Regions from separate parts of the Pelorhabdus rhamnosifermentans genome, predicted to be linked through region 2. Evidence: riboswitches for the same ligand, from Rfam matches in the RefSeq annotation. Region 2 holds a riboswitch; the other holds the start of a gene.
The links. Region 2 has a riboswitch for cyclic di-GMP ahead of Ga0466249_RS07640 (tetratricopeptide repeat protein). Riboswitches for the same ligand answer to the same signal wherever they lie in the genome.

Region 1: another riboswitch for cyclic di-GMP. It lies ahead of Ga0466249_RS14870 (S-layer protein); the one in region 2 lies ahead of Ga0466249_RS07640 (tetratricopeptide repeat protein).

Annotation. Positions count from the first base shown of each region.
Region 1 is NZ_JAHGVE010000012.1:47,710-63,651, reverse strand. Features, by position in the region: gene Ga0466249_RS14890 (aspartate-semialdehyde dehydrogenase) at 1-443, shown strand, start outside; gene dapG (aspartate kinase) at 456-1,676, shown strand; gene dapA (4-hydroxy-tetrahydrodipicolinate synthase) at 1,711-2,592, shown strand; gene Ga0466249_RS14875 (ribonuclease J) at 2,877-4,541, shown strand; cyclic di-GMP riboswitch class I at 4,892-4,977, shown strand; gene Ga0466249_RS14870 (S-layer protein) at 5,196-6,674, shown strand; gene Ga0466249_RS14865 (nucleotide sugar dehydrogenase) at 6,702-8,015, shown strand; gene Ga0466249_RS14860 (polysaccharide deacetylase family protein) at 8,034-10,697, shown strand; gene Ga0466249_RS14855 (glycosyltransferase family 2 protein) at 10,774-12,630, shown strand; gene Ga0466249_RS14850 (polysaccharide deacetylase family protein) at 12,632-14,503, shown strand; gene Ga0466249_RS14845 (glycoside hydrolase family 18 protein) at 14,569-15,555, shown strand; gene Ga0466249_RS14840 (ClpP family protease) at 15,789-15,942, shown strand, end outside.
Region 2 is NZ_JAHGVE010000005.1:59,781-75,722, reverse strand. Features, by position in the region: gene Ga0466249_RS07655 (DJ-1/PfpI family protein) at 1-116, shown strand, start outside; gene Ga0466249_RS07650 (EFR1 family ferrodoxin) at 188-982, opposite strand; gene Ga0466249_RS07645 (L-lactate dehydrogenase) at 1,214-2,158, shown strand; cyclic di-GMP riboswitch class I at 2,352-2,434, shown strand; gene Ga0466249_RS07640 (tetratricopeptide repeat protein) at 2,494-4,701, shown strand; gene pgaB (poly-beta-1,6-N-acetyl-D-glucosamine N-deacetylase PgaB) at 4,713-6,623, shown strand; gene pgaC (poly-beta-1,6-N-acetyl-D-glucosamine synthase) at 6,644-7,897, shown strand; gene pgaD (poly-beta-1,6-N-acetyl-D-glucosamine biosynthesis protein PgaD) at 7,927-8,661, shown strand; gene Ga0466249_RS07620 (cellulose biosynthesis cyclic di-GMP-binding regulatory protein BcsB) at 8,687-10,648, shown strand; gene Ga0466249_RS07615 (bacteriohemerythrin) at 10,739-11,131, opposite strand; gene Ga0466249_RS07610 (nitroreductase family protein) at 11,309-11,908, shown strand; gene Ga0466249_RS07605 (LysR family transcriptional regulator) at 11,971-12,849, opposite strand; gene Ga0466249_RS07600 (hypothetical protein) at 12,974-13,132, shown strand; gene Ga0466249_RS07595 (DUF362 domain-containing protein) at 13,316-14,437, shown strand; gene tadA (tRNA adenosine(34) deaminase TadA) at 14,749-15,204, shown strand; tRNA gene Ga0466249_RS07585 (tRNA-Ser) at 15,220-15,307, shown strand; gene Ga0466249_RS07580 (hypothetical protein) at 15,779-15,942, shown strand, end outside.

The DNA.
Region 1 (15,942 bases), on a different contig from region 2:
TTGCTTTTAATATATTGCCTCATATTGATGTATTTGTTGAGGATGATTATACCAAGGAAGAAATGAAGATGGTACATGAAACACATAAGATTCTTAATGACTATACTATAGGGATAACAGCAACAACAGTTCGCGTTCCAGTGTATCGCAGCCATTCTGAATCCATTAATCTTGAACTCTCCGGTCCTCTTTCAGCAGCAGAAGCCAAAGAAGTACTCGCTCAGTTTCCCGGCGTCATTGTGGAAGATAATCCTGCTGAACAAATTTATCCTATGCCGCTCTTTACATCTAATAAGGATGAAGTATTTGTCGGTCGCGTAAGACCTGATAGATCCGTCCAACATGGTCTGAATCTTTGGGTAACAGGTGATCAGATTCGTAAAGGTGCTGCACTTAACGCGCTGCAAATTGCTGAGTATATGATTCAACATCAATTAGTCTGAGGTGTGTGTTCAATGCAGATAATTGTCCAAAAATTTGGTGGTACCTCTGTTGCAACGGAGGAAGTGCGCCAATTAGTTGTCAAGAAAGTCCAGCAAGCCCTAAAAGAGGGGTTTACACCTGTCGTTGTTGTATCAGCTATGGGCCGAAAAGGGGCTCCCTATGCAACAGATACACTTCTTTCATTACTGAAGGAAACGAATGAGCGGACGGAAAAAAAGGAAATTGACTCGTTGCTTTGCTGTGGTGAAATTATTTCGGCTGCTGTTATGGCAGCCACGCTGCAAGGGGCTGGTGTAGCCGCAACCATGCTTACAGGCGGTCAAGCAGGAATTATTACGGACAATCACTTTACAAATGCCCGAATCATTAAGATTGATTCTTCTAAAATTCTCCATTTGCTTCAAGCGGGCCGTGTTCCTGTTGTCTGCGGTTTCCAAGGCGTAACAGTGGATGGTGATTTTACCACGCTTGGCCGGGGTGGCAGTGATACAACAGGAGCAGCTTTAGGAGCAGCTTTAAATGCAGAAGCAGTAGAAATCTATACAGATGTGGACGGTATTATGACGGCTGATCCTCGTATTGTAGAAGATGCACGTATTCTGGACTGTATTAGCTATAGTGAGGTTTGCCAGATGGCTCATCAAGGTGCCAAAGTCATTCATCCGCGTGCCGTAGAAATTGCGATGCAAAAAAATATTCCTCTTATAGTGAAATCAACCTTTAGCGATGCTCCGGGAACCTTGATTACCAGTCCGGCTACAAGTGATAGCGAAGCATCGCTTGTAACAGATCGTATTGCAACAGGTGTGACTTATTTGGAAAAAATCGTGCAAATAGCGCTTCAAGTAGAATCGACTGCTTCGCATCAAACGGCATCACAAGTGTTTCATGCTATGGCTAATAATAATATTAGTGTGGATTTGATTAATGTTCATCCAGGTCAAATTATGTTTACTGTGAACGCGGAAGTAGCATCTCTCGCTGAAGAAAAATTAGTTAAATTAGGTTTTCCTGTGACGCTATTGCCAGACTGTGCCAAGGTTTCTGTTGTGGGCGGTGGCATGCGTGAAGTACCAGGTGTGATGGCAAGCTTTGTTGATGCCTTAACGTGTAGTCATGTGGAAATACTACAAACTGTTGATTCTCATACATCCATATCAGCGCTGATTCATCAAGCAGATGTAAAAACAGCATTGCTTGCTCTTCACGGCCGGTTCGGATTAGCAGATTAACTTTTATTTTGCAACAAATTAGGAGGAGAAAAAAATGAAATCATTTGGTCGGATATTAACTGCCATGGTGACTCCTTTTCATCAAGACGGAACAGTTAACTACGAAGCCGCGGCGAAATTAGCTGAACATCTCATACAAAACGGTTCAGATGGCTTAGTTGTTGCAGGGAGTACAGGCGAGGCAGCTACCATGAATAAAGAAGAAAAACTGGAGCTGTTTCGAGTGATTGTCAAGAAAGTTGGAAATAAAGCTACCATTATTGCAGGAACAGGTTCCAATGATACTCTAGCCTCGGTTGAAATGACTAGAGCAGCTGAAAAAACGGGAGTTCATGGGGTGCTTCTTGTGGGACCTTATTATAATAAACCGCCGCAGGAAGGGTTCTATCAGCATTTTAAAACCATTGCGCAAAGCATATCTTTGCCGGCCGTTATTTATAATGTTCCAGGCCGTACGGCATCCAATATTTTACCTTCGACAATTATTCGTTTGTCTGAAATTGACAATATTGTTGCAGTTAAAGAATCAAGTGGTCAGTTAGAGCAATTTGCTGAAATTATTCGCGGAACATCACCTGATTTTATGGTTTATAGTGGCGATGACTCCTTGACACTTCCCAGCCTTGCCATTGGAGCACAAGGCATTGTAAGTGTTGCCGCTCATGTAGCAGGCAATGCTATGAAACGGATGATTGAGGCCTTTTTGGCTGGAGATATTAAGACAGCGGCAAAGCTCCATTTGGCTCTGTTGCCTGTATTTAAGGGCCTGTTTATTACGACGAATCCGATTCCAGTGAAAACGGCTGTTAATTTGCTTGGTCTTAATGCCGGTCCTTTCCGGTTACCTTTAGTGAATGCTACAGAACAGGAAACGGCAAAAATTCAGGAGGTCCTGCAGCTTATTCCAGCGATTTAATTTCCCGACTTAATTTATTTCGCCTGTCACTTTCGTGACAGGCTTTTGTATTTCCCATTTGGAAACTGCACATAATATTCTTAGGCTTTTATTTATTACTTGTTGCCTTCTCATAAATAGTATATAATGAGGTAGGAAGTAATTGGTTCGGCAGTTGTTGTTTATGCATGAGTGAACGGCTTGTACCGATGAGAGAGCGGACAAAAGTATCGGCAAATATAGAATATTTAAGATTATATTATGTCTACTGCTCGGAAGGCAGTAGCGTGGAGGTGTATATTTTTTTGACTAAAATGCCACAAAAAATTCAGATTATTCCGCTAGGCGGGATGGGAGAAATCGGCAAGAACATGACTGTTATTCGTTATGGTGACGAAATAATTGTCATTGATTCGGGTCTGATGTTTCCGGAAGATGATATGCTTGGGATTGATTTAGTTATCCCGGATATTTCTTATTTAATTGAAAATCAGGATATGGTGAAGGCCATTATCTTGACGCATGGTCATGAGGACCATATTGGCGCTCTTCCTTATGTACTTAAACAACTTAATGTTCCTGTATATGGGACAAAGTTGACATTAGGAATACTTCAGGGTCGCCTAAAAGAAAATAATGTATCCCCTGTTAATTTGAATCCTGTCAAAGCAGGCGATCAAATTCAAGTGGGTGCATTTAAAATTGGCTTTATTCATGTTAGCCACAGCATTGCCGATGCTGTTGCTTTGTCCATTCAAACTCCAATTGGAACTATTGTCCATACAGGTGACTTTAAATTGGATCAAACGCCTATTGACGGTAAGGTTACTGATTTTCACCGCTTTGCCGAGTTAGGTGACCAAGGCGTGCTTGTTATGCTTGCAGATAGTACCAATGCTGAACGTCCTGGTTATACCAAGAGTGAACGCAGTGTAGGGGCATCTTTTGATGATACGTTCCGCAATGCCAAGGGGCGCATTATTATTGCCAGTTTCTCATCCAACATTCATCGTTTGCAGCAGGCCATTGATATGGCTTGTAAATTCAAACGTAAAGTAGCTATTTTAGGTCGCAGTATGGTAAATGTTGTTAGTATTGCTTCAGAGCTTGGCTATATGAATATTCCCGAAGGTATGTTGATTGATATTGATGAAATCAAAAATTATCCTTTGTCCGGTATTGTGATTTTAACAACAGGTAGCCAGGGTGAACCCATGTCCGCTTTGACCCGTATGGCTATGTCTGATCATCGCAAAGTTGAAATCATGCCTGGTGATACGGTCATTATTTCAGCCACACCAATTCCGGGAAATGAAAAACTAGTCTCAAAGACCATTGACTTCTTATTTAAACAAGGTGCAGATGTTGTTTACGGTGCGTCTTCTGGAATTCATGTATCAGGACACGCCAGTCAAGAAGAATTAAAAATGATGCATAATCTTGTTCGACCAAAATATTTCGTACCTGTTCATGGCGAATATCGTCATCTTATTGTTCATGCAAAATTAGCTCAAGACTTGGGTATGCCTAAACAAAATATTTTGGTTGCTGAAAATGGCCAAGTATTAGAATTTAGTCCTGAAAAGGCTGTTATCAATGGAAAGGTTACGGCTGGAAAAGTGCTTGTTGATGGATTGGGTGTTGGTGATGTTGGGAATATTGTCTTGCGTGATCGCAGACAACTATCGCAAGATGGTATCTTAATCGTTGTTGTGACGATGGATAAACAACGCGGCTGTACTGTTGCAGGTCCTGATATTGTATCACGAGGATTTGTCTATGTTAGAGAATCTGAGAAACTTATGGATGAAGCGAAAGATAAGGTACAACTGGCACTTGATAAATGTCAAACAAACGGTATTACTGAGTGGGCGGCTATTAAGTCTAATGTCCGCGACGCATTAGGAAAGTATCTTTATGAACGCACGCGTCGTCGTCCAATGATTTTACCGATCATTATGGAAATATAAGTTCGATTTTTTGTTTATTTTGCTTTAACGAAAAAGTGGCTGCACAAATCGATGTGTAGCCACTTTTTTTGTTAAATATTATCTCCAATAATGAAATAACCAAGTCAGACTAATTTTTGACATTGATTTGATAAGGCAATGAGTGGGGAGGTATGTCTTATACGAGATGTTTAGCGTTAAAAACAATTGATTAAAAGTACACCTGGATTTTAGCCGATAACTGCCTACGTAGACGTATTTGAATGAGAAAGGATTAGAATAATGACTTTCAGGACTAAATACCCCCTTGAATAAATGAGTAGTCAATTATACAATATATATTGTATATTTTTTCATTAAATTATTTTAATTTAAAATGTTGGCAAACTTACTGAAAGGTAAGGACGCAAAACTTCGGGTCTACGTACGATATGTATATGACTGCCAAGTTGCAAAAATGAGAATTCATTGTTTGCAACTTGACAGTCATATTTTTTGTGTAAATATTTGTCATAACTGTAATATTATGTTATCCTGATACTGCGTGTAAGACTTATAGGTTTTGTTTATAAGGCGAGTATTATTTCATCTTTTTCCAATCGGTCGGTAAAATAAAGAAAAGTTAAAGAGAAGATGGTTTTGATAGTATATTTGATCAGGATGGTGAATTATTAAGTGAAAAAGTTTTTTATATTGCTGGTTTCAATGGCAACGATAATTGGTATATCTACAGATGAGTTGAAGGAAAATGTGGCATATGCTTCAAATGAGCTCATGAATATGAGTGAACTTGATAATAATCGTTCTGGTGTGGCTGAATTTGCATATGAAATGGAAAAGATTACGGAAAAGGTAATATCATTTCCAGCCATAAATGTTGAAAATTTTAAAGTTGAATTTTCATATGCTATGGCGCAAGTCACAGCACAAGTAATGCCGATTATACCTGCTGATCAAAGAACTGATTTTGCGTATAAAATGGCAAAAATTACGACTAAAATAAATAGCGACCAAAATTTAGATATCGAGAAAGCCAAAGCTGAATTTGCATATGAAATAGCGCAACTTACAACAAAAATCATAACTAATGGAGATATAAGCACTCCTGCTAACAGGCCATTACTTAAAGTGGGTGTTAATGATAATGATTCCAAAACAGCATTGCTTCGGAATAATGCCGACATTGAGAAAAAAGTACCAGTTAAGGTGAACGATACCAACACGGATCAAAGAGATATTGATAATAAGACTTACACGGGACTTATAGACGAATTGATGCATGTGGGTGACCGTAGCAAGCATGTGGACAATAAAGTCAAGGTAGACGGTGAAGTTCGTTATCATTATGCATTTAACAGAGGTTCCAATCGATGGGATAAGGATTCATCCGGAATTCGAACTTACCTTGGTTTTGGCACGAATATTAATGAGGATTGGCGTGTCAATGGTATGATGGACATTGAGAAGAGTTTTGTGAATTATAATAATAAATTCGAGCTTTCACGTATAAATGTTGTAGGAAAATTAAGCTCATCAATACTTACTGCAGGTTCTTTTGGATATCTTATGGCAGAAGGAAATATTTATGATAGCGGTTTTAAAGGTGCAAAAGTTGATTTTGGAAAACCAGTAAAATATACGTTGAGTTATGGAAAAACTGATTATACGAAAAAACTATCCATAGCAACTGTACGGTATGATGATTTTGATTATAATCTGGAAGCTAGTATTTATCATTATCAGCTGGATAATGGAGTCTACAATCAAAACACAATTCGGACTCTTGGTGGAAACTACAACTTCAGTAATTTCGGCATAGGGGCCATGTATTTGGGTTCCAATCTGAAAGATAGCAAAGGTGAGAGTAATGGCTACGTGTTTAGTCTTAACTATGGTGATCTAAAAACATATAGACCGGGTACATATAACATTTTTATAAAATATTATAATCAACCGCTAGGTACTTATATTGAACATGGAATGAATGGCATAGGCAATTTGGGTTTGATGCAAGGATTTAAGGGTTACGGAGTAGGGACTCACTACACATTTGCAAACAATTTGGTTGGAGGGTTGGAATATTACAACTTAACAGATAAAGTATCAGGGGAAAGAGGGAAAACCTGGTGGAGTGAACTAACACATTATTTTTAATAAGAAAATGGGTGAGATAAAATGCAAATGGAAATATTTGAAAGAGTACAGACGAAGAAAGATTTTTTAGCCGTTGTAGGCCTTGGATATGTAGGTTTGCCTATTGCTGTTGCGTTTGCGGAGAAAGTCAAAACGCTGGGATTTGACATTAATCAAGAAAAAATTAATGTTTATAAAAAGGGTATTGATCCCACCCATGAAGTCGGGGACAAAAAAATTCAAAGTACAACATTGGAATTTACTACCGATCCAACAAGGTTAAAAGAAGCTAGCGTTATCATTGTTGCTGTTCCAACGCCTGTTAATGGAGATAAAACACCAGATTTAGCACCTGTTGTTAATGCCAGTAAAGTCGTAGGACAAAATTTATCGAAAGACAGTATTGTTATCTTTGAATCTACTGTGTACCCGGGAGTTACAGAAGATGTTTGTGTACCTATATTGGAGAATGAATCAAGATTGGTATGTGGGAAAGATTTCAAAGTTGGTTATTCGCCGGAAAGAATTAATCCCGGGGATAAAATGCATAAGCTTGAAAACATTCGGAAAATCGTTTCGGGTATGGACAAAGAAACAGTGGAAAACATTGCGGCTGTCTACGAGTTGATTATTCACGCGGGTGTTTATAAAGTACCGAGCATTAAAGTGGCGGAAGCGGCAAAATTGGTTGAAAATGCCCAAAGAGATATTAATATTGCCTTTATGAATGAATTGGCCATGGTTTTTGATCGAATGGGAATCAATACAAAAGATGTTGTAGATGCCATGAATACCAAATGGAATGCTTTAGGATTCTATCCGGGATTGGTAGGCGGACATTGCATTGGTGTCGATCCGTATTATTTTATTTATCAAGCGGAGATGTTGGGTTATCACTCGCAGATTATTGCTGCCGGGAGAAAAATCAATGACAATATGGGGATTTTTGTCGCTGATATGGTGATAAAAAAATTGATTCAATCCGATAAAAATGTTAAAAAGTCCAACATTTATATTATGGGAATCACTTTCAAAGAAAATTGCCCCGATATGCGCAATTCAAAAGCCGTGGACGTTTGTAAACACCTTGCGACATATGGAATTAAAGTAAAGGTGGTAGATCCGGTCGTCGATCAAATGGAATTAAAAAGAGAATTCGATACGGAACTTGTAGATATAAAAGATGTCAAGAATGCGGATTGTTTGGTGTTTTTAGTAGCACATCGACAATTTGAAGAGTTACGACTGACGGATGTGAACAGTATGTTCAAAAAGCAAACAAAACATGTTATTGTTGATATCAAGAATATATTTGAACAGGAAACCATAGAGAAAAAGGGTTACTCCTACTGGAGTCTTTAATCATAAGAGGTGATATACGTGAAAAACAAGAAAATTGTATTATCACTGGTTCTGCTTATATGTATTTGTCTAACTGGGGTGCTTTTATTGAAAGACTTCTTTACGACGCAGACAGGTGGCAACCATCGTAATATTACCGATGCGGAAAGTTTCTATAATGCCGATGCGGAAATTATACAAGCTTTAGGGCAGATGAAAAACAGTCAAGAGAAGGCAACGGTCATTACACATAGTAATAGTGGTCAGCGTGTGATTGCTTTAACTTTTGATGGATTAACAGATCGTACTATCGTACAACAGATTTTGGACTTATTGAAAAAATATCATGCTAAGGCGACATTTTTTGTGGATGGAGTACAGACTGCTGAAGATCCACAAATCGTTGTAAATATTAAAAACGCAGGACAACAAGTAGAAAACTATACACTTTCAGGCATGGTTAAAATGGAAAATCTACCAATGGATAGATTGGTTAAAGATTTTTGTCGTGCGCAAAAAATTGTCCAAGTGACTACTGATAAAGGACCGAATCTTTTAAAATGTAATGATACAAACTATACGGATCAATTGCTTCAAGCGGCGAAAGCCTGTGGTTTTAAGAGCGTTGTAAAAAGTGATGCTTTTTTAAATGTGAAGCAAATAAATTCGCTTCATGTAGCAGCGGACAATTTTGTAGGCAATATTAGACCGGGAAGTATTATTTCCGTTAAACTAAAAACGAATATCGAACCGATTATAAATGAACAGGGAAAAACAGATTTAAAACCAGCAATAGACAAACAGCCTGGGTTAAAAGAATTGCCTAAACAGGAAGATTTGGGAGAAAAAGAGATTGTCGATGCAGTAGAAAAACTTTTAATTGCGCTTGAGAAGGCAAATTATACTACCGTTTATGTGGAAAATTTTTCGAAAAACAATATAACCCAGGAACTAATGAAAACTACCTTAAACGATGTTAAAGAGGTTAACGACTCTTCTTTTCTAGTAAACGCAGCTTCTCTCGTAAAAGAACAAATTAAGTCTTTATTTAGTTGCCGCACAGCTTATGCAGCAGAGAATATAGATAGCAATGCACAAGAAATCAAAACCATTTTAACCACGGAGTCAGCGCTTTCATATACATTTGGAGGATTATCGAATGAAGGAGTAGTGAACGACGTACTTGAAAGATTAAATCGTCTGGGTATTAAAGCAACGTTCTTTGTGACGGAAACAGAGATGAAAAAATATCCAGAAACAGTACGGAAAATCATTGAAAATGGGCACGAAATTGGTATTGCTATAAGGCCGAAAAATGAGGAAACCTTCGATAAAATTCGTGAAAATATTACGCGTTGTCGCAAGATGCTTGAAGAGCAGTTTGGTGTGACAACGAACTTGATAAAACAGCCATCGGGTATTGTAGCAGATACAACAAAAGAAGCTGTTTCAACGTTGAAATGTAAATTGATTGGTCAATCTATGAATGTTGTACAAACTAAACATAAAGATTATACTTCCGCCGATCAGGTACTATCGGAAATTTTTCGCAAATCCATGATTTCTTTAGCTCGCGGACAAATTTTATATTTTAGAATGGATTATTATACGAATGACCAATTGGTTGGCAATTTGATGGAAATAATCAAACAACGCAAAGTGGATAACATTGCCTATGCAAAATCTTATGATAATCCTGCAAGCAATCCGGCCAATGATTCACAGTATATGATTAAGCCGGTAGGAGAAATCCTTAATAATACCAAATTTATTTATCAATATCCGGTAGATCTGAAAAATGTTCCGGTACGCTTAAGAAATGATGGGGCTGAGTTAAATATTGATCAACATAATTTCCTGTCAGAAGCTTCTAAACGCTATATTGGGAACAAGGATGTTACTTATGAAGATCGTATGCTTGGTTTCTCGAAGATGGAGATTCGTCGCCTCGATAAGAGCGGATTCATACATACGGAAGACAATGTCATTTTCCTTACCTTTGACGACTGGGGGACAGATGCGGCCATCAATAAATTACTATATGTTCTGCGTAAGCATAATGTAAAGGCGACATTTTTTGTTCTCACGAACAATGTATTAAATAACCCCAATCTGCTCCGCGCTATTGCCATGGCAGGTCATGATATCGGAGATCATTCCGACAAACATAAACCCATGGTAATTCGTGATGAGAAAACAGGCAAGCAAGTTGAAACGCAGGGCAAAGAGGAATATGTCAGGGAACTTGCCACATCCTATCAAAAATTACGAGCTGTTACAGGCGATGTAATCATAGACGGTAAACCTGCTTTGACTCGGTTCTTCCGCCCGCCAACTTTGGCAATTAGTAAGATGGGCTTGGAATCGTTGTTTGAAACGGGTTATGAATATATTATTTGCGGTTCGTGCAGCACAGGAGATTATGATGCCAAAAATGTTTCTCAACTTTTAAAAACAATTGAAGACGGAGTATATACCCAAAATGGCGAAGTAAGAAAAGGTGCTATGTTAGTCTGTCATATGTCAGATAATGCTACATACACGGCAATGGCTTTAGATATATTATTGACTGCAAATGAAGCCAAAGCGGATTCTGATCCTTCCAAGTTTAAAGTTGGTAGGTTATCAGATTATTTACCAGATGGCTATTCTCAAATGGAACAGAAAAAATCATTGCAATTAAACAGCCATGATAAAGTTTAAAAGTAGTGAAAACGTAAATCTATGGTGAAATGATAAGCGTGATTGATTATATGCTGTTAAAGTAAGCAGCATTGAAATGGCAGGGAAGTGGATTGTGAATAAGTTATTTCAGCAAGAAATAAAAGAAGAAGAGGATATTTTACTTGTTGCCAAACCTGACCGTCGGCTGCTTTCAAAGGTACCTGACAAAGAAGGAGTGCGTACGAATGTAGACAGACGTCAAGTAAAGGGCAATGCGGATTTGAACGATATCTCAAATCTTATAAAAAATGAAAAAATGGGCAGACGTTATTTGGTCAATTATGATGTTTCAATCCAATATGTTACTTCCGATAAAAATGTAAAATGTATCGGAAAAGGTGTTGATATATCGACTACAGGTATGTTACTGGAAGTGTCACCGGAAGTTGCTCAAGATTTGAGTCAGGCATCGAAAATCAAGTTGAAGTTTGCCATCGCACCCGGCACTATGCCGGAAGGATATGAAATGAAAGTCAAGATGGGAGCTAAATATATTCGCTCTGATAATATCGCAGACGGGAAAGCGCTATGTGGAATAGTATTTTTAGAACCGCTGGCACAGTATGCAACAAAGAAAAAGGATCGGTATATGTTGCCGGTAGCCGCATTTTTCTTGTTCTTTATTACTGCCTGCATTCTTCTAATGAGGACGGAAAGTGTACTATATTTTAAATTTAATAAAGTTTTGTATATGTATAGTATTATCGCGGCTACCTTTTTGCTTACCAGATATCTGTTCGGCACTTTTTATCGCCCCGTTCCAATCGACAACGACTTTACACCAGGTGTTACGATTATTGTTCCTTGTTTCAATGAGGAACAATGGATACAAAAAACGATTGCAGGCTGTGTTAATCAGGATTATCCAATCGATAAACTAGAAGTGATTGTCGTAGATGATTGCTCTAACGACCAATCTTTTGAAAAAATTAAAGAGATAGTAGAAGAACTGAAAATCAAAGAAAATCGCTATGATATTGAAAACAGGCTTCGTTATGTTCGCCAAGAAAAGAACGCAGGCAAGCGAGAAGCGTTGGCAAAAGGAGCTTTAATGGCACAGCATGAATTGGTTGTGTTTGTTGACTCGGACAGCTTTTTAGACCCCTTCGCTATTCGTAATATCGTTCAGCCGTTTAAAGATACAAAAATGGGTGGTGTTTCTGGTAGAACTGATGTTGCCAATACTTATACCAATGCACTGACGAAAATGCAGGCTGTAAGATATTTTATCGCCTTTCGTATCATGAAAGCGGCCGAAAGCTATTTTGATGCAGTTACCTGTTTATCCGGTCCTCTCTCTTGTTATAAGAAAGAATTGGTTGTTAAATATCTGGAAGCGTGGCTGAACCAAAGATTTTGGGGAAGGAAAGCTACATTTGGTGATGATCGCAGCATGACCAATTTCATATTAAGAGAAAATCGTACTGTTTATCAAGATACTGCAATATGTAATACGATTGTACCGAATACATATAAAATTTTTTTAAAACAGCAGATGCGTTGGAAACGTTCGTGGCTTAGAGAATCGCTAGTTGCAGCTAGATTTATGTGGAAAAAAGAGCCGTTTATGGCATTATCTTTTTATATGGGCGTGCTTGTGCCGCTCTTGGCGCCTGTTATCGTTCTTTATAATATGATTTATATTCCGCTTGCGCACCGAGTATTTCCGTTTACCTTTATCATGGGTATTTGTTTAATGGCATTGCTCATGAGTATGACGCAATTGTTTCTTAGAAAAAGTTCAACATGGATTTTCGGTCTATGGTTTTGCTTATACTATGAAGCCGTACTTTTATGGCAAATGCCGATTGCTTGGTTTACTTTTTGGAAAACTACCTGGGGAACACGTATGACTCCGGCGGATATTGCGGAACTGTTAGCAAAGAATCATGGAAAGCAAAAGAGGGCATAGGATGATGACGATATCGAGTGAAGAATTCACTACCCGAAAAGACCGGAAAAAAATGATACGTGTAGTGATACAACTTATGATTATCCTTGTAGTGATTGTGATCGGTATTTTCGCATTATTTACCCTAAAAACATATGAAGTTTTTAATCAACAAAATACAAAATTTTCAGGGGATAAGGGATTTGTTGCTCTTGCTTATTTTGGTGTAGACAGAGTAGGCAATCAAAATTTAATCGGAGTGGATCGTTTGCGTGAACAGTTACAGTCGCTAAAAAAGTTAGGCTATGTAACTATTGCACAACAAGACGTTTTAGATTATTATCAATCAGGAAAAGTCTTGCCTGAAAAATCATTGTTTTTGATTTTTGAAGACGGCAGGAGAGATACGGCTATTTTTTCACAGAAAATTTTGGAAGACTTGAATTTTAAAGCAACCATGTTGACTTATCCAGAAAAATTTGAAAAAAAAGACCCGAAATTTTTAATGCCCGAGGAACTAATGGATCTTGAAAAAACGTCTTTTTGGGAAATGGGTACGAATGGATATCGACTGGCGTTTATTAACGTGTTTGATCGATACGATAATTATTTGGGAGAACTAAATCCATTGGAACGTGCTAGCGTTGCGCCGTACTTAGGACGTAAATACAATCACTATTTGATGGATTATATTCGTGACGAATATGGTGTTCCCAAAGAGAGCTATGTGAAGATGAAAGAACGTATCGCTTATGATTATGAAGCTCTGCGAGATAGTTATACCCAGTCTATTGGGTATGTACCTGGAATGTATATATTAATGCACTCCAATACAGGAAGTTTTGGCAATAATGATCGAGTAAGTGCCATAAATGAATATTGGATTAAAGAATTGTTTAAAATGAACTTCAATAGGGAAGGTTTTTCCTTCAATCAGAGAAATAGCAGTATTTATGACTTAACAAGGATGCAGCCACAGGCGTATTGGTCTACTAATCATTTGCTGATGCGTATAAAATATGATATCAATCAAGATTTGGAGTTTATCAAAGGTGATTTAAACAAATACAAATTATGGGAAATGCTTAAAGGAGCACTAGAAATTCAAGGGGAGACGATGATTTTGACCTCTTTACCAAAAGATAAGGGGCTATTGCGTTTAAAGAACAGCAATGATTTTGAAGATATGAAACTTTCCGTAAGATTAAAGGGGAATAAACTGGGTTTGCAGAAAATATATCTCAGAGCAGATGAAAGTCTAAACAGATTCTTGTCTGTATATATTCTTAACAATGTTCTATATGTTACGGAAAAAACGGGCGATGCCGAAAAAGAATTGTTTCAGTTAAACTTAGATCAGCATGACGGTAAAGAAATTCTATCCATCCCCGAAGATAAAAAAGCAGCTGAAAAGCGAGAATTAGAAACTTTCATAAAATATGCCGATTCTGTTGAAAAAGCCAAGATTTATGCGGAACAATTAAAGGACAAAAATCTGGAAAATGTCCCCAACGTGGCAGATGGCGCAGAGGAATATGTACCTGATCTCAGTGTTCAGGCAAAAGGTGATCGGTTGTTATCATTGTCGCTCAAGGGAGATAAGATTAGCATTCTGGTAGATGGCAGAGAGGCTATAAAAGGTTTATCCGTATCTGATACGAAAGCGGGTTCTGTTTATCTTGAAACGGCCTGGGGCGGTTATGGTTGGAGTCAAAGAAATTTGGCTGATGATGTATATGATGGCGTATTTGAAAAATTAATTATTACTGAAAACACGGGAGCAGAAAAGGAAAAGATCTTATTTGACAGTAGGATGCAAGGATTTGATGCTGTTGAATCTAAAGCGAAGCAGTTATGGGAAGCCCTCATTAATTGGTCTGTTGTGAACTTATAATCAAGAGGAGGAATTAAGTGAATAGCATATTTTGTAAAATTTTTAGAGTGGCTATATTGGCATCTTTGTTTTTTATTTTGACAGGCTGTAATTATGATAGCCAAGTTGCTGTCAACGCAGTCCCAAAAGAACCAACCAAAATATCGGCATGGTTAGCATATTGGGATTTAGATGCCGGCGAAAAAGATTTAAAAAAAATGGGAAATCAATTGGATCAACTTTCTTATTTTGGCGCATATTTTGATAAAAATGATAACTTCTTTATACCAAAAGAACTTAGCGATAAAAGAAGTGAACTAAAAAAGAGAAAAGAAAAGTATGAAACGTATCTTACTTTTGTCAATGACAAGCAAAATTTTGACGGATCGGTTGTGCTGAAAGATATAGAAGTTCTTCGCCGATTATTTTCCGATGATGCGTCAATGGAGAAACATATTGACGAAATCATTGCATTGACTTTGCAGGGCGGATATGATGGCATTGAAATTGATTATGAAAGAATATGGACAGACGAAAAAATCGGTCAGCCTTTCTTGAGATTTGCTGATAAACTTTATGTAAAAGCACTGAAAAATAATTTAAAATTAAGGCTTGTATTGGAACCGAGTACGCCGTTTTCTTCCACTGGCTTTTTCCAAGGACCGGAATATGTAGTCATGTTCTATAACCTTTACGGATTGCATAGCGCTCCAGGACCGAAGGCCAATAAGGAATTTATCCAAAAAACATTCAATCGAATGAAAGTCTTACCTGGTGAAAAATCGGTAGCATTTTCAACAGGTGGCTGTGTTTGGGGCGACAACGGTGAAAAAAGATTTTTGACGGAAGTGGAAGCAAAAACTCTTGCAGTGACCTATGGTGTTGAAACAAAAAGGGATGAAGAAAGCCAGTGTGCAGTTTTTGATTATCAAGATAAGGGCATATCCTATCAAGTCTGGTATGCTGATGTGAAAACGTTAAATTACTGGATAGCTATAGCTAAAGAACAAGGCGTAAATAACATCAGCCTATGGCGTTTTGGCGGAAATGTGGATATTAACAAAATAAAATAAGAGAATTGTAGAGACACGCAGTGTGCTGAAACATTATATTTAGCTAGCGAAAAGGAATAGATTGAATAGTTAATTCAAATTGATTAGTAAAGAAATGCTTTAATATCCAATATGTGGTTAATTAGGGCATTTCTTATTTTATATTTTTTCCCTCAGATGTAAGCTTCGGTATGAAACTGATTGTACTGACAATACTAAGCTTGAAATGATTTGATAAACATGGAGGGAAAGAAATGTTTAAAAATGATAACCCTGTTGTGCCATCACCGCTCGAGCCTCATGAGCATCCAACGGAAGAACCAAAATCAACGCGGACCAAAAAATCGGCGGTAAATGAGAATATACAAGATTTAGGTACAACAGAAGTTCCCACAGCCAAAAGTAATT
Region 2 (15,942 bases):
GGAAGGATGAGCATGTAGTCGTAAGTGGTAATTTAGTAACAGCGCAAGCCTGGCCCGATCATCCTGGCTGGTTAAGGGCCTTTGTAGATTTGTTGGGAGCTAAAATTAGTATTTAAGCGATATAAGATGAACCCTGTCTTCCTATTTGGAAAACAGGGTTTTTTGGTGAAATTCATGGATACTGAGCTTATTGAGGGTCTGATTTTGATTTAATAATATCTGTTGCAGTAATTTCTGGATGATGGTATCTTTCTCTGCCACGAGTTCGCGATCCAAATTCAATACTTTGCTCAGGACAAAAATGGAAACAAGCTAAACATTCTTGACAATGGTGCCGCCAAATGGGCTTACCTCCGACTAAACGAATATTCGAAGCAGGGCAGACTTTTTCGCAGCAGCCGCAAGCTGTGCAAGTGTCGGCAACAGAAAATTTGCGGTCCGTCTTCGGTAATAGTCGTTTTTTCCAATACTGATTTATTTTGGAACAAGGAAACCAAAAATATTCGGTGGCAATAGCCTGTTCTTGCTTCGAAAGGACAGCAGCAATTTTTTGAATGGTCTTATCTGCTTTCGCTAAGAGCTTTTGTCTCCTCTCTAGCGAAGGAAGTGGAAATAGTGGTACGTAACTGGATATCATATCAACATAAAAACCGGCAGCTAATTTTTTATCTTTTTTCAGTAGTATTTTTCCCAATTCATGGAGACAACTGCCAAAATGATGATCGCCGCAAGTAACAATGGCAAAAATATAGTCTACAGATGTTAAGTCTAATTTATTAACAAATTCTTCGAGCATAGGGGGTAATCCGAAATAATGCATGGGAAAAATGAGTCCTATGTTCTGTGTTCTTGGCGTTACAGTTGTCTCGCGGTTTAATGCCGGTATGGCTGTCAGCTTGCTTCCGTCTATCATGGTGGCTATCGTTTTGGTTACATGAAGAGAGTTTCCTGTAGCTGAATAATAATACATGGTCAGTTCCATTTGATGACCCCTGCTTTCTATTTATTAAACAATTTATTTTTTGTTGGAAAGGGTTGATGTAATACTTGATGGTTAGGATGCTATTTGTTTACTTTTTCTAATTGGTTTAGTTGATAACATTATTTGATTTTTAAAGTAGGGATTCCTGCTTCAATTGCTATGTTTGGAGGAAATAGGTTGAAAGATAGAGAAGTAAAATTTGTAAAATCTTTGACTGGAGGATGAGGTACCATGGGAAAGGTTGTTATTATCGGAGCAGGAACGATTGGAACAAGCTGCGCTTTTTCAATGATTAACCAAGGTGTATGTAACGAAATATGTCTGATTGACATTAATGAGGAGCGTACACGTGGGGAAGTGATGGATTTATCGCATTGCATGGGATTTTCGAATAGTCGTAGCAAAGTCCGATTAGGTACCTACAAAGATTGCCGGGATGCTGATATTATCGTTATGACGGCAGCGGCTAAAACGCCGGCAGGGACGAAATCAAGGCTGGAGTTTTTCTCATCTGCTGTCAAGATTACGCAGAATGTGGTAAGTCAAGTGATGGAGAATGGATTTAACGGTATTTTTCTAGTTGCCGCGAATCCTGTAGATATTGTTACTTATTTGATCTGGAAAAAATCCGGTTTGCCACGGCAACAGATTATTGGTACAGGAACTTCGTTAGACAGTGCCAGACTAAAAACGATTCTGGCTCGGTATCTCAATGTTGCACCTGTGAGCATCCATGGTCTATGTATGGGAGAGCATGGTGATTCCCAAGTGATTGTCTGGTCGCATGTAACAGTTGGGGGAAAACCTTTACTGCAATTGCTTGTCGAGAATGACAAACTGAGGAAACAAGTCGATTTGGAAAAAATTTATCATGAGGTTGTTAGTGCGGGTCCGACTATTTTTTCCTTGAAAGGGTCAACATCTTTTGGTATTGGAATTGCTTTGGCCTATCTAGTTCGTTCGATTTTTAATGATGATGAGCAAGTCATTCCTCTATCTGTTATTTTAGCCGGTGAATATGGTTTGTATGATCTTGCTGTTGGCGTTCCCGCAGTGATTGGACGCCAAGGCATTGAACAAATTATTGAATTAAACCTTGAAGAACAAGAAAAACAACATTTTGATGATTCTTGCAAAGTTGTAAAGAATTATATAAAAATGCTAGATACTTTGTAGGGAGAGGATATTTTCAACTTTAAAATTCATTCAAACTTGGGACTTTCAGTTGGGAATTATGGACTTTAATGGAATTAATAAAAAAATAATGATATTGTAAAGATAGTATAATGTAGATTGATGTATCATGGTGTATAATATTTATTAGAAACTAAAATAAGTAATGTTATGTAAAAGATAATAGAAAAAAGTGAATATTTGAGGGCAAACTTCGCGAAAGCCAAGGACGCAAAACTCTGGGTCTAACGATATTTCTATGACAGCCAAGTTGCAAAATAAAAAATTCTATGAATTTTTTTGCATTTGGCTATTTTTTTTTGAGAGGAGTTTATTTCATGTGGCGTATGTTATTGCTGATATTCTCAATTTCATTTATGAATACTTGTGTACAAGCAGCTGAGCGGGACTTGCGCAGCCAGGAAGAGGACAGTGTAGCTATAGCCCGGACAGGACGTTACGATGAAGCGTTAGAACAATTAACGCGATTATCTAGTCAGGGACTTCCTGTTGCCCTTTGGGATGAAATTGTTGTACTGGGGTGGGCTGGCAGGCATGAACAGGCTACTACCTTATTTGAAAAAAATCCGGGTGAGAATTGGCCGGAATATGTTCGATTAAGTGTGGCTGGTTCTTATTATCGGTTGGAGCATTTTAAAATGGCTGCGCAGTTGTATCATGATGTAGCTAAGACAGGTAATAGTCAAGCTAAGCGTTGGGAAGCTGAAAGCCTGATGCGTTTAGGCGATAGGACAGCAGCGGATGACCTTTATTTACAGATTTTGGCAGAACATCCGCAAGATGCAGATGTTTATCTTAGCCGCGGAAATATGTATTTATTAGCGGGTGATATTGAGGCAGGTACTGCCGATTTGGAACGGGCCATGGATTTGGCAGTAGACAGTAAGGTGAAAAATCAAGTTGGGGCGCAGGTTGCTGCGTTATACATACAAAATGGTGACTATGGTAAAGGAATTACCTGTTTGAAACCAGCAATTGACAATGGTTCAGCTACGCCGTTTATGCAGGCCGACTATATTTTTGCTTTGCGGTTAAATGGTGATTATACGACAGCTATTAAAGAAGGACGCCGCTTGTGGCCTAAAACAGATTCCATTCCTGTTTACGGTATTCAAGCTTTGGCTGATTCCTATTTGCGTAGTGGCCAGTCCAAGTCAGCCATTACCCTTTATCGTAGTCTTCTGGAACGTCAGCAGGACGATGTGAATCGAAAGGATGTCCAAGGTGGTTTAGCTTTTGCTACCATGCTGGATGGGCAGGTTGCCGAGGGAAAAGTCTTGTACGACAATTTGCTAACAAAATATCCAGGGTTTGCACCTGTCGCTGCCGGCGATGCGGCGGCGTTTATGGAAAAAGGGCGCTACTGGACAGCTAAGGTTTTATTCCAGCTTGTTATTCATAAATTTCCTGATAACCGTATGTACAGGCAACAATTTGCTGGTTTACTTGCGAGTAAGGGAATGCCTCGTGAGGCAGCAGAAGAATACGCCGCTCTAGCTAAAATGCCCAATAGTCAGCCAAATGCAGGTGCAGGGCTTGCTGTGAACAGTTTAGAGGCTGGTGACTATCAATTGGCACGCCAAGGGGTAGGACAGTTAGCTAATCAATCCATTAGGAAGCCAATTGTGGGTCAGGCGGTGGAAAAGTTTGCCGAGCGTCCTCAAGGCCAAGGAATGATGAGTACGAGCGTCCAAAAAGATTATAAGGGAAACGACATCAAAGATTTTGGCATGAGTGGTGAGCAGAGGCTGACGGATCGGCTGCTTTTTACGATCGGTGCAGACACTAAAAAAATTGCTGATTTCGGTGCCGATACTCATTATAAAACCCTGTCGCCTGGGTTTCGTTATCAAGATGTGGGTCAGGCGCTAGAAGCTGCGGTGTATCATTATAGTGGCGATATTCATGCCAATGGCTATCATGCCGCCTATACTCACTATTTTGGTGATCAAGCCAATTTATCATTGAAATTAGATCGGTTGCCTGTCGATGAAGGGACAGCGATTGCGGCGGGTGTTTTTCAGACCAGCCAGCGGGTGGAATATAATAAATCATTGGGTAAAACGGATTCTTATTTGTTTGGACTTACTCGTTCTACTTATAATGATGGCAACCAGACATTTGGTTATGACGGTGAATGGGAACATACCTATTATGATCAAGAGGATACGGCTCGTAGTATGGCGGTATATTTTAGCCGCAATCGTTTTAAACAACAGATAATCAATGACCAGGTGACGCCTTATGAGAGTCCGGCTTTGCGGGAAAATTATGGCGTTTCCTGGCGGCAGCACTGGACGATTCCGAATGGTTATTGGGAGAATACGTTGAATTTTGAATGGTCTCGTGATCATCCCGAAAATTTTTCTTTTTCACCTTATGATCGGTTAGAATACGGTTATCGTTTGGCACAAAGAGCCTGGCTTACGTTCGGTGTTGAATATGGATTGCGGACTGTTCATGATGGTGGTGGTTTTTGGTTTGACCACCGGAGTTATGATATGAATTATCGCCTTGTTTGGTAAGGAGGGTCTTTATGAAAGAAAAAATGGTGACACGGCGCTGTTTTCTTCGGGGAGTAGGGATTGGTTTGGCAGCGTTAAGTGGTCTTTCATTGCAAAACGGCTATGCGATGACGTTATTGGCAGAAGATGAAAGTCAGAGCTTATCTGGTAAAGCTTCTTCTAAAGTCGTCATTCTTTGTTATCACGATGTAGGTAAATTAAAAACGGAGTATGCTATGACTCCCGAAAATTTAGACAGCCATTTTGCTTATTTACAGGCTCAAGGTTATCATCCCATCTCGCTTGAACAGTATATTGCTGCGAGCAAAGGAGAAGAGGGGCTGCCAGATAAGCCGGTATTGCTTTCATTCGATGATGGTTATCGATCTTTGTATACCGAGATCTTTCCATTACTGAAAAAATATAACTATCCGGCCATGATGGCGATTGTTACTAGTTGGCCGGACGGCTATACCAATGCGGAGTTAGGCCCGATCGTAACATGGGATCAGCTGAGGGAAATGGATCAATCAGGCCTCGTAGCTCTTGCTTCTCATTCACAGGATTCACACCGGTATCAAACAATTAATGCTTATGGTGATTCCAATCAGATGCTGGAATCCTTTAGCTACCGAAATGGCAGTTATGAAACAATCATGGAGTTTAAGGAACGAGTGAGTAGTGATTTCCATCAGAGTCAAGTGGCTTTTGTTAAGTATCTGGGGCATAAAGTGAAAGCCTTAGTATGGCCGTTTGGCTGTTATAACCAGTTTGCCCGCGAGATCGGGCAGCAAGAAGGATTTGAAGCATTTTTCGGTTTAGGTGATGGATTGAACAAGTTACCTGGGACTAATTCCTTATTAAATGCCAAGCGAGTCATTGTCATGAATAATCCGTCTGTCAATGACTTTGCTAAAATTTTGCAAAATGCTGGAGCGTCATTTATTGTCAATGCTGCACAGCTAGATATTGATATGATTTATGATGCGGATTCGGTACAGATGGAGCAAAACTTGAATCAGGCCATTAACCGATTTGGTGATTCTAAAATTAATGTAGTTTTTCTTCAAACCTTTAGTGATCCAGATGGTAAGGGCAATATTGAAAGTGTGTATTTTCATACCGATAAAGCACCGGTTAAAGCTGACGTATTCGGTCATGTAGCCAGTCGTCTAGGTGATGCAGGATTTCGCGTTTATGCCTGGCTGCCGACACTTAGCAATCAATGGCTCTTGAAAGAACATCCTGAAGCCGCGGTAGTGGCTGAACCGGCAAAAAATTTAGGCTGGTACAAGCGAGTTACACCGTTTAGTCCACTGATTTCTCAGGCTCTGTCCGAGTTGGTTGGCGATCTCATGGCCTATAGCAATCTTGATGGAATTTTGTTTCAAGATGATATGTATTTAAATGATTTTGAAGATTATTCACCAGCTGCTAAAAAGGCTTTCCTTGAAGTTACAGGACGAGAGTTAACGCCTGAGACACTAAAAGATAAGGAGCTTTGCAGTCAGTGGATGCATATGAAAACAGATGCTCTGACCAATCTGACGCTTCAACTGATCAAGACAGCTAAACAATATCATCCTTCCCTAAAAACAGCGCGCAATCTTTATCCCAGTTTGATTACCGAATCTTCTTCACAGGAGTGGTTTGCCCAAAACTATCAAGACTATTTACGGCACTATGACTATACAGTCGTTATGGCTTATCCTTATTTGGAAAAACAGTATGATCGGCCCATCGCTTGGTTGAAAGATTTGGCAAGTAAGGCCTTGTCTGATAAAGCCAATGTGAAGAAGGTTGTTTTTAAATTACAGACCTATGATTGGAACACGAACAAGTGGTTAAGTGCCACCGAACTGCGGCAACAGCAAGCTGCTTTACGAGACCAAGGGGCGCTTCATTTTGCTTATTATCCGGAAAATATTTTTGGCGAAGAGTAATGTGGAGAAAGGAATAATTCATGGAATTATTAGCCCGATTTATTGATTTAACGGAAGAATTTGTGTTTTATTATCCTTTAGCAATGAGTATAGTATGGATTGTTGGCGCACTTTTTTTCTTTTATCGTCGCGAAAGGCGTTTAGGCACCAAAGCGCCTAAGCTAACTCGTTATCCCATGGTATCTGTTATTGTTCCTGCTCATAATGAGCAAGAAGCTATCGCCAGTACAATTGAGAGCATTATGCAGTCCGATTATCCGAACTTTGAAGTGTTAGTCGTGGATGATGGCAGTAAAGATGATACGCCCCGTATTCTTCGCGAACTGGCTGTAAAATATGATAAGCTTCGGGTATTTATTCTGGAGAAAAACAGGGGGAAACCTTCTGCTTTGCACTATGGAACGCTAGCTAGTATTGGTGAGATTGTAATGACAATCGATGCCGATGCCTATGTAGATGTTGATGCTATGACCTGGCTAGTAAGCCATTTTGTTACAGGACCGCGAGTAGGAGCTGTAACAGGCAATCCACGGGTACGGAATCGTACTTCTTTATTAGCAAAAATTCAGGTGGGCGAATATTCTTCTATTATTGGTATGATTAAACGCACGCAGCGATTACTAGGTAAGGTACTGACTGTATCAGGGGTTATTGTGGCTTTTAGCAAACCGGCTCTTTATGATGTGGGATTATGGGATTTTGACATGATTACAGATGATATCAATATTACGTGGAAGCTAGAAAAAAAGTTCTGGGATATTCGTTATGAACCGAAGGCCTTGTGTTGGATTTTGGTGCCTGAATCTTTAAAAGGCATTTGGAATCAGCGGGTGCGCTGGGCTCAGGGTGGCGGCGAGGTTATCCGTCGTCATGTCGGTATCTGGACTGACTGGCGCCAGCGGCGCCTGTGGCCGGTCTATATGGAGTATGTATTTTCCGTTGTGTGGGCCTATGCTTATATTGGTTTGTTTGTTCTTTGGCTAGTTGGTTTGGTTTTCCCAATACCTGACAGTCATTTCCGGTTTTTGCCGGATTGGAAGGGATCTTTGCTTGTTTTCATTTGTTTGTTGCAATTTGGTGTATCCTTATTTATTGATAGTTATTATGAAAAAGGATTGTTCCGATGTATTTTCTGGGTCATTTGGTACCCTGTGGCCTACTGGCTGATTACGGCATTATGTACTGTATGGGCTACGCCTAAGGCTCTCACCCGCAAAATGGGGGGGCATGCAACATGGGTGAGTCCTGACAGAGGGATGCAACAGCATTTATAAACTGTCTTTATTTTGGGAGATGAATATCTTTGACGAGGGAAATGTCTGTTTCAACCAGACGTCGGCGACGTTCTTCTGGCAGTGCTTTTAAAATCAAGCTGCTATTGGGCGTGGGGTTTGTAGCTGTAGCTTTCTATATTCTTACTGCTGATTTCAGTCATTTAGATCGCTATTGGCTGCCTTGGGTTGCTGGGATGACAATAGCTAGCTATTTATTAGTTATTCTGTGGGAATTTGCTCGAATCATGCAAGCCCTGATGCGTTCTGTGCCAGTTTTCCACTTACCACGCATCCGTCTAAATTCTATTATCTCCCCTAGTAGTAGCTTATTAATCAACCGACCGAGATTGAAGGGCTTTGCTCAATATTCGCTGGAATTTTTTCTTTCTTTATCAGCTTGGTCCATTTTTCTTTATTTTTTTCAGCCGTTGTTTACAACCTTACTCTGGTTGGTCACAGGTCAATGGTTGTGGTGGTTTGCTTTTTCCGCAGAGGCTATTTATGGCACATTACATATGCTATTTTATGCCGGTATTTTTAGTGTCTTCATTTTTTTAATACTATTCGGCTGGGCAAAGTGGAATATTCATCATTATGGCGGACTGGATCGCCGTAAATTTCGTCCGCCTGTCCGGGATGCTGAGGTTGCCGTGCATTTTCATATTTCCGTACAGGAAGTACAAGCGGCGCAACAGGCTAAAATTGCTCTCGTTAATCCACTTCCAGAAGGACCCGTTTTTACGGTACAAATGAAAAAACACTAGAGCATACGGCTGAGGGGGGATTATTATGCGAAATCTTACAAAGTTTATACTATTGATCTATCTATTTTCATTACCGCTTGCAACGATTGAAGCTGCCGCGTATACAGTGCCTTTGTCTGTGTTAGGCTATTCCCAGGATCTTACTATCAAGGGTTCTAATACGGCTACTTCAGTCTTTTTTCCGTTGCCTAAAGCCAGTTTCCAGGCTGGTAGCAACATTAATCTATATCTGGAACCTTCTCCTTATCTCAATGATGGCAGCACTTTCTCGATTGCCTTAAATGATCAGACAGCTGTCAATCTTACTGCTGGTCAATTGAAAAAAAATTCTCAAATACAACTGCCTATACCAGCGAGTGCTGTAACTGCTCAGGGTGTTAATGTAACCATTCATACGGGCATGTTCGCGAGCGATGATCTTTGTGCGGACTATCGTAAAGGCTATTTGTTCTATACGTTACGTCAGCAATCGAATATGACAATGAATGTTATTCCACCATCGCCTCAAACGATTCCTGATTTTTTTGCCGGGCTATATCAAGGATTGGCAATTGTTTTACCTCAGTCACCTAGTAAAGAGGAAGTCAATGCCGCAATTTGGTTATTTGGTGTCTTACAAAAATCCTACTCCTACCAAAATATGAAGATCGTCATTGGTGAATCCCAGGGATTGCCGCCTAACACACCACAGCTTTTGGTGGCGGAGCGTAGTCATTTGCCGCAAAATGTGCAAAAACCAGTAGAAAATTTGTATTTGTCAGCTCCAGATAAACTAATAGTTACAGCAAGCAGTGGTGCAGAACTATTACAAGTTACCCGCCAGTTATTGACTATGCCTGCCTATGCCGCTTTGCCTGTTGCACAGTCGACCATTCAGAGCAGCAGTCAGGGTTCTGCTTTGTTGCAAGATCGCATCTATTTTGGCAATAGCACAGTTCAAGAAGGTATTTCAAATATAGTGATGGATTTTCCGCTCTATCCCGGACAATTAACTACCATACCGAAAAGTTTAGGCCTTCATTTGGAAGGACGTTATAGTCCATCTACAACGGCTGGGAAACCAACACGGTTAGATGTCTTTTTTAATCGTAATTTAATTCATAGTTCTGTTTTAGATGATTCCGGCGTACTCGCGAAAGATATTAATTTGCCTGATAATTTAAATCTTAAAGCCCGCAATGCCTTGTCAGTAAAAGTATCCTATTCTGAAAATATCTGTGATGTACGAGGAACTGCGGAAAATGCTCAAATACTTCCATCCAGTTATTATACAGGAATACGTTCTTTAGTCGGCGAACGTTTGACATGGGACAGTGCTGGACTTGTATTTAATCGAACGGGTATTCTTTTTTTGGAAGATAATCCTTCGACTGAAGCAATCAAAGCGGCTGCTCAAGCTATTTGTTTTTTGAATAGCCAGCTTCCACCGCATGAATTTGCTTGGCCGGAAATTCGATTTACATCAGAGTATGAAAAATCATTGACTGCCGATTATCTTGTGTTGGTAGGAAGTGAATCATTACCAGCAGAACTGACAAAAGGACTGCCCATTCAAGCAGGACAAACGGCGACTGTCTATCAGGGAAACGGACAGACAAGTCAATTTACCTATCAGGCAGGGACGGATGCTGTCATAGGTCAGATTGGACAGTATCAGGGTATTCCCTTATTGGCTTTTCAAAGTGTTCAATCACCCCAAAAATTGTCGGAAGCCATTTACTATTTGACAAAGTCATTGGTGAATTTAACTGCCACAGGCAATTTATACATTTATAGCGATAAGCCGATATTTTTGTCTACCTTGTCACCTAGTATTCCTGAAAAAATAGGTGTTACTCGTTTTCTGAGTATCCCTTGGAATCTTTTGGAACAAGCCTATCATTTAGCTGGCAGCTATTATCGATTCCTGTTCCTGGCAATTCTCATTATCGTGGCATTTGTCGCCTTTCGTTGGTTTATTCATTGCGGTGGCAAGGGAAAACATTGACTATGAAATGTTTTTATCGAAAAAAAGTAAGCGGGTTCATATCACTTTTATGTGATGCGAACCCGCGTACTTTTTTCGGCCATTTCTTTATTATTTTGACGCAATTAATTTGTCTTCTTTGATAATATGCTCCACAAGCCAATCTGTTACGAAATTCAATATGCCGATGAGGTACTGGTTTTGGCCGTCATCAATTTTAGTCAGGTCAATTTCATCCATTTTTTCTAAGAAATCATGGTGAGCAACTTTTTGCGATAGAAATTTTGCGTAGCCAATACTTTGCATATACTTTTCTTCCGCTTGAAAATGATAATGAGTATAATCCTGTAATTCGTTAATAATTTCGACAATGCTATGATACTTATCTGTGATTAAATCATTTTTTAACAGAGTATATATTCTGTTCGCTATTTCAAATAGCTTTTGATGCTGTTCATCAATGGATTGTATTCCCGTGCCATATTCATCTTTCCATAAGATCATAAAAAATAGCTCCTTTCAATATTATATTAAAAGGTTAATTCGAAATGAATCAATAAAATCCTTCTTGTTAATAACTATCTTTTAATAATATTTATCTAAACGTTGACATTTTCCTATATAGCAAGTATGATAAAGGAAAATAGAGGAAATATATATATAGGTAAGGAGGATTGTGTTATGGATAAATCATTTTTTAGTGCCGTGAAGGATAGAAGAACCTTTTATGGCATCAGTAAAGGTTTTGTTGTTTCAGATGAGCGTATTCAACAGATTGTGGAAGAGGCAGTGAAGTATACGCCATCAGCATTCAATTCTCAAAGTGCTAGAGTCGTGGTTCTGCTTGGAGACCAACATGATAAGTTATGGACAGCAACAAATAATGAGCTAAGGAAAATAGTTCCGGCTGAAAATTTTGCATCAACAGAAGGAAAGCTGAACTCTTTCCGCAGCGGTTATGGATCGATTCTTTTTTTTGAGGATTCAGCTGTCGTGGAAAATCTTGAAAAACAGTTTCCTCTTTATAAAAACAACTTTCCTATATGGTCTAATCAATCATCAGGTATGCTCCAATTCGTTGTATGGTCAGCTTTGGAACTAGAAGGTTTCGGTGTATCGTTGCAACATTATAATCCGCTTATTGATGAAGCAGTTAAGGAAACTTGGAATATTCCTGAACAATGGAAATTAATTGCGCAAATGCCTTTCGGTAAGCCAATAGCAGCACCGGAGGCCAAAAAATTCCAAGTGCTAAAGGAACACATCCGCATCTATAAATGATTTAGGTATATGTTTTGTTCTAAAAGCAAATAAGACTTTGCCGATTTTTATCTGGCAAGGTCTTATTTGCTTTTAGTAAATGTTGTGGTGAAATCAATAAAAGCTTTTGAAGCGTTTGACAGATATCTTTCACTGTTCCAGGCGATGCCGGCGCGGATAAGCAGTGGCTCAGTCAATGGACGGCTCAATATGTTTAATTTTTTTTCAACAATTGTATCAAGGAGAAAAGATATGCCTGCTCCTTGTTCCACCAGACCCAGAATAGTTTCGATTTGACTGGAAGAAAAGATAATTTGCGGGGTAAATTGATGTTTTAAGCATTGTTCTAAAATGAGTTGACGACTATAAGTGTCTTCTTTAAATAAAATAAAGCGTTCTTTGCTCAACTTCGAAAAGGAGATAGTAGATTGTTTTTCAAGCGAATGGTTGGTTGGCAAACAAACCAGAATTTGACCTGTCATAATACATGCTGTCTCTAAACGAGGTGGCATATTTGATAAAATCAGAATGCCCACATCAAGGTTTCCATTTTCTAGTTGGTTTCGAACAGCTAACGAACCTTGTTCGACAACTGTCATTTTTACCTGGGGATAGGCTTGTTGAAATTTTGTAAAGATGTAAGGAAATAAGGCTGCACCCACCGTTGGGGTAATGCCAATGCGAATCGATCCCTGTTGAAGAGTTCGATAATCTTTCATTTCTAATATAGAGTCATGCAAACGGGTCAGAATATCATCTACGCGCTGTAAATAAATCTGCCCTTCTGCTGTTAAGGTAAATTGTTTCTGGTTGCGATCAAATAGTGTAATACCCAGTTCTTCCTCAAGCTTTCGAATAGAGACCGTAACAGACGGCTGTGAAACATGTAAGTGACGGGCGGCTTTGGTGATACTGTGCAAGCGACTGACCATTTGGAAATATTCTAACTGTCGAATTTCCATATTACACCTGCCATTAGTATAGTTATAAACTATTATAGCATAGTTATTAAATATTTTTAATCTATAGTGAAAAGGGGTATAATGCAGATATAAAGATAAGATTCGACATTGCAGTAGGGCGGGGGTGAGTTACTTGGGTAATGCTTTAGAAAAATGGTCAGAGAATGCTGAAGCAGAAGTCATAAATAAGACAGTGAACAATAGCCAATGGTCAGATGGGGCTAAGCGGATAATCGAATGTAATGCAGTTATCTTATTGATGTTATGCTTGCTGTTTTTTTAATTATTATATCATTATGTTGAATAGATAAAGACTGACAGCGTTTGTTTTATGAAGTGTCAGTCTTATTTTTATTTACCAGTATAAATCTTTCATTAACATCATGTAATTTTAATATAATTAACAGGATTATTCGAAGACTGTCGGGAATTTTAGTTACAATGAAAAGAGTAGAAGGAGGTTATTATGGAAAAATCAAAAGTTTATTTTACTAATTTACGGACAACTTCCAGTATGAATTTACTACAGAAGTTAAATAGGCTGGTTAAAAAGGCAGGGATTGAGCAGATTGATTTTAAGGACAGAATAGCGGCCATTAAAATTCATTTTGGTGAACCCGGTAATCTTGCTTATCTCAGACCCAATTACGCTAAAGTAGTTGTAGATATAGTCAAGGAATTGGGTGGTAAGGTATTTCTTACTGACTGCAACACTTTGTATGTCGGTCGACGTAAGGATGCATTAGAACACCTAGATGCCGCTTATGAAAATGGCTATAATCCATTTACTACAGGTTGCCAGATTATTATTGGTGACGGTTTAAAGGGAACAGATGAGGCTTATGTTCCTGTGCCTTGTGGAGAATATGTAAAAGAAGCTAAAATTGGGCGTGCCGTGATGGATGCTGATATTGTTATTAGTTTGACACATTTTAAAGGCCACGAACTGACTGGCTTCGGGGGTGCCTTGAAAAATATTGGCATGGGTTGTGGTTCTAGAGCTGGAAAAATGGAAATGCATAGTGAAGGCAAGCCGCGCGTAGGCAAAAAAGTGTGTGTCGGCTGTGGGACTTGTATTAAGATTTGTGCACAAAGTGCTATTACTGTGACAGATAAGAAGGCTACGATTGATCATACGAAATGTGTCGGCTGCGGCCGTTGTATTGGTGTATGTCCTGTCAATGCCATTATTCCGGCTTGGGATGAGTCGAATGACATTGTCAATAAAAAAATAGCCGAGTATTCTTGGGCAGTGCTAAATAATCGACCGCATTTTCACATTAGTCTCATTGTTGATGTAGCACCGTTTTGCGACTGTCACGCTGAAAATGATGTTCCTATCATTCCTGATATAGGTATGCTGGCATCTTTTGATCCCGTTGCGTTGGATATGGCTTGTGTTGATCTGGCCAACAAGGCGCCGGTTATTTCCAACAGTTATTTAGCCGAACAGCTTACAAAAGCTGTTGATCATCCTGAGCACGATCATTTTTGTGCGACCCACCCGGAAACCAATTGGAAAGTCTGCTTAGATCATGCTGAAAAAATTGGTCTTGGTACCAAAAACTATGAGTTAATTGAAATGTAAGGTGTAATAAAGATTTATTTATTGCGAGTGCCTATCCCTTTTCAGGTGATAGGCACTTTTTTATGACTAAACTTGACTTTGGCGAGACATTTCCTGATTCGACTTTTGTTGGCTGAAGGATAAACGCTGGAAAGAATTTTCATGATGGTTGGGGTTGCGTGTTGTTTTGTTATGAGTTAAAATATTAAAGTATGCTTCTATTCGTCTTGTAATCAGAAGCAGGCTTGATTTGTAAGGGGTTCTTGCTAGCTGATATAAGTCTACGGCAGTGGTTTAGTCGAGACTCATCGTATTTTGTATGAGGAATTACTATGGAAAATAAAGATGATTTTTATATGGGTTTGGCAATAGAGCAAGCAAAGCAGGCTGGCGAAATCGGTGAAGTGCCGATTGGTGCTGTCATTATTATGCAGGATGAAATGATTGCTGCTGCTTATAATCGTCGTGAAACATGGCATGATGCGACAGCTCATGCTGAAGTTATTGCCATACGTGAGGCTTGTGCCAAATTAGGCTGCTGGCGTTTGACGGGTGCAACACTTTATGTTACTATAGAACCGTGTCCTATGTGCGCGGGCGCCTTGGTCATGAGTCGTATTGACCGTTTAGTATATGGTAGTGCCGACTATAAAGCAGGTGCTGTAGAATCATTATTTAATATTGTGCAGCATAAATCATTAAATCACCAATTGTTTGTTACAGCAGGTGTAAGGTCTGATGAGTGCAGTACATTGATGAAAGATTTTTTTCGGCAACGTCGTAAATAATCAAGTTCATATCATGGAGAGGTGTCCGAGTGGTCGAAGGTGCTTGACTCGAAATCAAGTGTCCCGCAAGGGACCGTGGGTTCGAATCCCACCCTCTCCGCCATATTTAAAGGGTCTGGAGCTTTGGTAAAAAGCTCCAGTTTTTTTATAACCAAAATCCTCCACAAAATTTGATTTCACAAGATGATTAAACATACGATGATGATGAATAAAAACGGACAAAAGAATAAGATGATGATGAAAAAGAAGCGATTAATCACCGCTAAAGTTGGATTATAGAGCGTGGTGTCTATCTTTTTAAAATAACTGTGATTAGTGGGTTGTCACTACAGTTAAGGGTTAAGAAAACCACATGACAACCAAGAATTGACATTACAGAAATGACAGTATACGCTATTGTTTAGCTAGATTAGTAACAAGGTGGAGATGAAGTTATTATTAGACTTTTCACTAGCCTTGGATACGATTAGGGAGCAATTGCATTATATTCTGTACTTAGAGATAAATATCGCGTTGCTGATATAAATAAGTTTGCTTTTGAAGCCTAAAAATTTTTTGATAGAAGGTGGATTGATTGAATAGTGATGAAAAACAATCTAAAGAATTAACAGAAAGCAAGGCTGTACCTAAACATTATAAACCGATAGTGATAAAGGGCGAGTGGGTTGAGGCTATACAAGAAACAGCAAGGGCTTTTCAAACTTTAGGGAAAAAAGTGCGACAAATTGCAGAACAAAT